2 regions of the Cytobacillus sp. Bac17 genome follow, and region 2 is predicted to be linked to the other one. Evidence: a T-box and tRNA genes for the amino acid it is inferred to sense, from the RefSeq annotation. Region 2 holds a T-box; the other holds one or more tRNA genes.
The links. A T-box is a leader RNA that pairs with one kind of tRNA and senses whether it is charged. The one in region 2 lies ahead of glyQ (glycine--tRNA ligase subunit alpha), so its partner is inferred to be a tRNA-Gly.
Positions count from the first base shown of each region.

Region 1 (3,415 bases), on a different contig from region 2:
CGGTTGCTGATAAATAAAAGCGGCCTTAAAAGCGGCTTTGCCACTTCCGGATCAGGCTCCATCTCTTCGTGCAGATGAAAATCCTTGCCTTTATTTTCAGGGCATACGGTTTGACAGGTATCACACCCATAAAGTCTGTTACCCAGTTTTTCTCTATACGGCTCAGCAAGAAAGCCTTTTGTCTGTGTCAGAAACGCGATGCACTTCTGTGCATCAAGCTGACCTCCCTGAATTAAAGCACCAGTCGGACAGACGTCTACACATTTATTGCAGCTGCCGCATCTGTCTTCCATTGGTTTATCCGGCTCAAATGGCAGATTCGTAATCATTTCTCCTAGATAGACATACGATCCGAATTCCGGTGTAATGATGGAACAGTTTTTTCCGCTCCAGCCAATTCCGGCACGCTGCGCTACGGCCCGATCCACAAGCTCACCTGTATCCACCATGGATTTGCATAACGCCTCAGGTATTCTTGACTGAATGAATCCCTCAAGTTTCTGTAGACGTTCCCTCAAGATATGATGATAGTCTTTACCCCATGAAGCGCGGCAGAAAATGCCTCTTCTCTCACCTCTTTTGCTGACCACTCTGACCTTCATTTTGGAAGGGTAAGCAACAGCTATTGAGATAATGGATTTGGGCTTGTCCAATAGGAGGCCGGGATTCACTCTCTTCTCAATATCAGGCTCTTCAAATCCAGATTGATATTGAAGTTCCTGCTGGCGAATCAGTCTATTTTTCATCTCATCAAAAGTGCTGGCTGCTGTAAAACCGATTTTATCTATGCCAATTGTTTTGCTGTATTCAATCACTTCCTGCTTGAAATGGGCAAAATCCATTGTATAACCTCCTTTCATGAAAAATTGATTTATATGAAAGTCTTTAATTTATTGAATCACCGCTTATTATGATAAACTATTTTAAAGTAATTTTGGAGGTGGAAAGCTTGGAAATTACGTTTGCTCCCGAGTTGTGCAGGTTAATTCCCCAATTTAAAATTGGATTCATTACATATAAAAATATAGAAGTCGGACAATCTCCTCAAATGGTAAAGGGCAGACTCCAATTATTTCAGGAATCAATTTATTTTGACTTAGAGGACAAGAGTGTTACAGAATTTGAAGGGATCAAAGAATGGAGACAGATTTTCAAAACAGCAGGCAAGGATCCAAATCGGTACCGCCACTCTGCAGAAGCACTGTACCGAAGAATTAAGAAACAAAATTATCTGCAGCCGGTCAACAGCTCCATAGATATTAACAACTTCTTTTCCCTCGAATATCAAATACCGATTGGCGTGTATGACGCAGATAAGCTTTCAGGCAATCTGACTATCAGGTTAGGCAAAGAAGGCGAAGAATATAACGGTCTAAACGGAAGACCCAACTCACTTGCCAATTTAATTATTAGTGAAGATGCGGCAGGGCCATTTGGCAGTCCGTTTGTCGACTCTGAAAGGACAGCGGTGACGGAACAGACTAAAAATGCCGTTCAAATCGTTTATTTGCGCCCTTCTCTGGAAATGGAAAAGGCTGAAAAAATGGTTGAGTCCCTAATGAACATGTACTCTCAAGTGCATGGTGGAGAAGGAACCTTTAAGGTAATTGGATGTTAAACAAGTTTATTAAAAAATCGAGTGGAATCCGCGGATGCCACCCGATTTTTTTGCTCAATAGCCAAAGAAAATGAAAAAACGCAATACCTCGTTCTTTTTGAACGAAACACTGCGTTGGCTATGTATGGAGCGGGTGAAGGGAATCGAACCCTCATCATCAGCTTGGAAGGCTGAGGTTTTACCACTAAACTACACCCGCATTTATATGAAGTTACTGACTACTGTTTTTTTCCCGTACTTGCATGCCTCTTCCTCTAAAAGCTTTTTCATGGAAGCCTGTACGTCGAGGCAACTCGGAGATGATTCATGGATGTGTTGGCTCGTGGCTGAGGTTTTACCACTAAACTACACCCGCATTTGTGTACTTATATTTAATCAGTAATGAAATTATGCCTAAATCCCATGTCGATTTTTATCAACAGCAAAATAAACATTGTGTCGAATCAACTATTTAATAATACTAAATTCAGCCAGAATGGTCAACCCCAATTGAGAAATTTGTCGAAAATACAGGAAAGGATTTAAAATCCTTCCCTGCTAAGAATGCTACACCCACCACATTTCTGAAGGCTGCTCTTCAATTAAGATCGATTTAAGGTTCCTGACTGCCCTTGTAAATCCTTCTTCTATAGACATAAGCGGATCTTCATGCTCAATGCTGACAACATAATCATACCCAAATGTTCGCAAAGCGCTCATCATATCCGACCATTCCTGCAGGCCGTGTCCGCACCCGACTGACCTGAATGTCCACGCTCTGGTCTGGACATTTCCATACGGCTGCATATCTGTTAAACCGTACATATTAACATTTTCCTTGTCAATATAGGTATCTTTTGCATGAAAATGATGAATGGCATTTTCTTTTCCCAAAATCTTTATTGCTGCCACAGGGTCGATTCCCTGCCACCATAAATGGCTTGGGTCCAGATTGGCACCAATGGCATCACAGGTTTCTTCCCTTAATTTTAGAAGTGTATAAGGAGTATGCACAAGGAATCCGCCATGAAGTTCAAGACCAATTTTCACATTATGGTCTTTTGCAAATTGCCCGGCTTTCTTCCAGTAAGGAATGAGTTTCTCCTCCCACTGCCATTTCAGCACTTCTCCATACTCATTCGGCCATGTTGCAACCGGCCAATTCGGATGCTCTGCCCCTTCCCCATCACCTGCAGTGCCTGAAAAACAGTTAACAACCGGAACATTCATTAAGCTGGCTAACCTAATCGTGTCATATAACACGCGGTCCGATTCCTCTGCAAATGCTCTATCAGGGGAAATCGGATTGCCATGGCAGCTGAATGCGCTGATTTCAAGACCTCTTGATAAAATCTTTTTCAGATAATCAGCCCGAAGTTCTTTACTTTCTAATAGCTCGTTCAGGCTGCAGTGAGCGTTTCCGGGATAAGCCCCCGTTCCGATTTCAACAGCCTTAAGACCTGCAGCTGCCACATGATCAAGCATTTCTTCAAAATTCTTCTCAGCAAATAAAACGGTAAATACGCCAAGCTTCATAAAATCCCCTCCTCGCTTCTAAAGTATTTCTCTTCTGCCCATTTCACTGCTTTTATAAATCGCATCAATAATTCTGGTTGTCTGCAGTGCTTCTTCTGCTTTAACTATGAATTCTTCCCTCCCCAAACAGCTGTCAATAAAGTTCCGTGCCTGCGCCAAAGCATAATCATTCTCCCCCGGCAGCCATTCTGAGCGTGTATTAAGGAGCATTCCATGTTTGGATTGGTTCAAACTGAATGGGAATAAATCAATTCCTCCACCCTGCCCTGAAAGGCTGAGGCT
Region 1 covers NZ_JALJRC010000024.1:9,496-12,910, reverse strand. The annotation lists gene queG (tRNA epoxyqueuosine(34) reductase QueG) at 1-842, opposite strand, end outside; gene NR125_RS21915 (B3/B4 domain-containing protein) at 950-1,618, shown strand; tRNA gene NR125_RS21910 (tRNA-Gly) at 1,744-1,817, opposite strand; gene NR125_RS21905 (sugar phosphate isomerase/epimerase family protein) at 2,165-3,133, opposite strand; gene NR125_RS21900 (Gfo/Idh/MocA family protein) at 3,152-3,415, opposite strand, start outside.
Region 1: it has a tRNA-Gly gene. The T-box ahead of glyQ (glycine--tRNA ligase subunit alpha) is inferred to sense a tRNA for this amino acid. The anticodon was not compared.

Region 2 (3,415 bases):
TGGAAGCGGTGAAGAATTCATACTTGAGAAATTTCAGTCAGTCCGTACACCGATTTTCCTTGTAATCAATAAGATTGACCAGGTACATCCTGATGAACTTCTTAAAATTATTGAGTCTTACAAGGAAAAGTACGAGTTCAGCGAAATTATCCCCATTTCTGCTTTAGAAGGCAATAATGTAGAGACGCTGTTAGGACAGATTAAAGAATATATTCCGGAAGGGCCGCAGTTTTATCCAGCTGATCAAGTAACGGACCACCCAGAGAGATTTATCGTTTCCGAACTGATCAGGGAAAAAGCACTGCATTTAACAAGAGAAGAAATACCGCACTCGCTTGCTGTAACCATTGATAAAATGGAACGCCGCGAAGATAAGGATGTCATTCATGTCATGGCTACAATCATTGTGGAGCGTGACTCCCAAAAAGGCATTGTGATTGGAAAGCAAGGGAAAATGCTCAAGGAAATCGGAAAAAGAGCAAGAGTTGATATTGAGAATCTTCTTGGATCAAAGGTTTTCCTGGAGCTATGGGTCAAAGTCCAAAAAGACTGGCGCAATAAAATGTCACAGCTCCGCGACTTTGGCTTCCGTGAAGATGAGTACTAAACCCAGCCCTAATTAAAGTATTATTCATTTCTGATTTATATGCATGCAGGTGATTGACAATATTTTCGTCTCATGATTTTACAAAGACAGGCTATGATATAGATAAATGTATTGGGATAAAGAAATTGCTAGTTGAATAACTGAAAGGTGGGGTTTTCGATGATGGATTTTACCTGGAGAGTGTTTTCCCAGACAGGAAATATTGACACATATCTTCTCTTCAAGGAGCTAGAAAAGGAAACTCAGGATATACCCGGCAGCAATGATGAAGAGCTAGCAGAAGCTGATTTTCCCATCTCATAGGTTTGTCGAAAGACAGGGATGGTGTCACGGTTGCTTGATAAATGTGAAGGCATCGTCATCAGGACAACTAATTATAGTGAAACAAATAAGATTGTTACTTTATATACCCGTGAATGGGGAAAAGTTGGTGTGATGGCACGAGGAGCGAAAAAGCCGAACAGCAGACTTGCTGCTGTCACCCAGCTTTTTACATACGGGAATTTCTTAGTTCAGCGTGGAAGCGGTTTGGGTACCCTGCAGCAGGGGGACATGATTTCATCTATGCGGTCCATTAAAGAAGATATTTTTCTGACTGCATATGCAAGCTATATTGTCGATTTGACTGATAAAAGCATTGAGGATAAGAAGCCCAACCCATTTTTGTTCGAATTGCTGTATCAAACCCTAAATTTAATAAACGAAGGATATGACCCGGAAATTCTTACAAACATTTATGAAATGAAAATGCTGAATGCTCTGGGTTTATATCCAGTACTTGATCAATGTTCTGTCTGCGGAAGCACTGACGGGCATTTTGCATTTTCTATCCGCGAAAACGGGCTTATTTGTCACCGCTGCCTTGATAAGGATCCTTATCATTATAAAGTGTCCCAGGCGACAATTAAGCTTCTTCGCCTGTTTTACTTTTTTGACTTGTCCCGGCTCGGCAATATCTCTGTCAAACCAGAAACCAAAGCTGAATTGAAAAAGATTATTTCTGCCTATTATGAAGAGTATTCAGGCTTAAACTTGAAGACAAAGAAGTTTCTGAATCAAATGGCTAAGTTTAATGATTTAATGTAATGCGTTTCTTTATAGGCGAAGCGCATTGGCTTTTGTTATTATTGACAATTTAAATCCATTCCGCTATGATTCAAATTAATAAAATAAAATTGCTGTGAAGGAGAAGAGTACTTAACCTTTTCTAATTAAAGCGAACCCGGGATAGTGGGAGCCGGGCATGGATGGTTAAGGAAGGGCGCTCCAGAGCAATATTGTCTATCGACAACTAAAGAGGCTGTGGTCAAAATCGCAGCAAATAGGGTGGAACCGCGGGTAAACTCTCGTCCCTATGCCATTGGGCATAGAGACGGGAGTTTTTTATGTTCACAGAAAAGCGGTGGGTAGACAGCTGTTAAGTTCATAAAGCTATAATTTATACAATAAGAAAGAGGTGTCCTATGAATATTCAAAACATGATATTAACACTTCAAAAACATTGGTCTGAACAGGGTTGTATCTTGATGCAGGCTTATGATACTGAAAAAGGGGCCGGAACAATGAGCCCGTATACTTTTTTAAGAGCGATTGGACCAGAGCCGTGGAATGTTGCTTATGTGGAGCCTTCACGCCGTCCTGCCGATGGGCGTTATGGTGAGAATCCAAACCGGCTTTATCAGCATCATCAATTTCAGGTGATCATGAAGCCGTCGCCGGATAATATTCAGGAGCTGTATCTTGATTCATTAAAAGCATTGGGCATTGATCCGCTTGAACATGATATCCGGTTTGTAGAAGATAACTGGGAAAATCCTTCTCTGGGCTGTGCAGGCTTAGGATGGGAAGTTTGGCTTGATGGTATGGAAATAACGCAGTTCACATATTTCCAGCAGGTAGGCGGATTGGAATGTAAGCCTGTGTCAGTTGAGATTACCTACGGAATTGAAAGGCTTGCATCCTACATTCAGGACAAGGAAAATGTCTTTGACCTTGAATGGACTGACGGGTTTACGGTTAGAGATATCTTCCTGCAGCCTGAGTTCGAGCATTCGAAATACACATTTGAAACATCAGATCAGGAAATGCTCTTCAATTTGTTCAATATTTATGAAAAAGAAGCACATAGACAAATGGATGAAGGCCTAGTACACCCGGCATATGACTATGTATTAAAATGCTCTCATACCTTTAATTTGCTTGATGCAAGGGGAGCGATCTCTGTTACAGAAAGAACCGGCTATATCGCCCGATGCCGAAATCTGGCCAGAAAAGTAGCCAAAACTTTTTATGAAGAGAGAGAAAAACTCGGTTTCCCAATATTAAAGGATAAGGAGGAAGAATCTCATGAATAAGAAAGATCTTCTGCTGGAAATTGGACTTGAAGAAATGCCTGCCAGATTTGTCACTAATTCAATGAATCAGCTTTCAGATAAAGTGAACTCATGGCTTTTGGAAAAGAAAATATCTTTTGACGAGATCAGCGCTTTCTCTTCTCCACGCCGTTTGGCTGTTCTTGTAACGGGAGTAGATACCGCCCAGGAGGACATAAATGAGGAAGCGAAAGGACCTGCAAAAAAAATTGCCTTAACCGAGGATGGAGAATGGTCAAAAGCTGCGGTTGGATTCAGCCGGGGCCAGGGAGCTTCTGTTGAAGATATATTCTTTAAAGAAATTAATGGGGTTGAATATGCCCATGTCAGCAAATTTATAAAAGGAAAGGAAACAGCAGCACTGCTGCCGGAACTCCAGCAGATTGTCACCTCGTTATCATTCCCGAAAAATATGCGCTGGGCAAACCAGGAGCTG
Region 2 covers NZ_JALJRC010000002.1:243,135-246,549, reverse strand. The annotation lists gene era (GTPase Era) at 1-607, shown strand, start outside; gene NR125_RS05610 (YqzL family protein) at 767-910, shown strand; gene recO (DNA repair protein RecO) at 941-1,693, shown strand; T-box leader at 1,779-1,964, shown strand; gene glyQ (glycine--tRNA ligase subunit alpha) at 2,071-2,961, shown strand; gene glyS (glycine--tRNA ligase subunit beta) at 2,954-3,415, shown strand, end outside.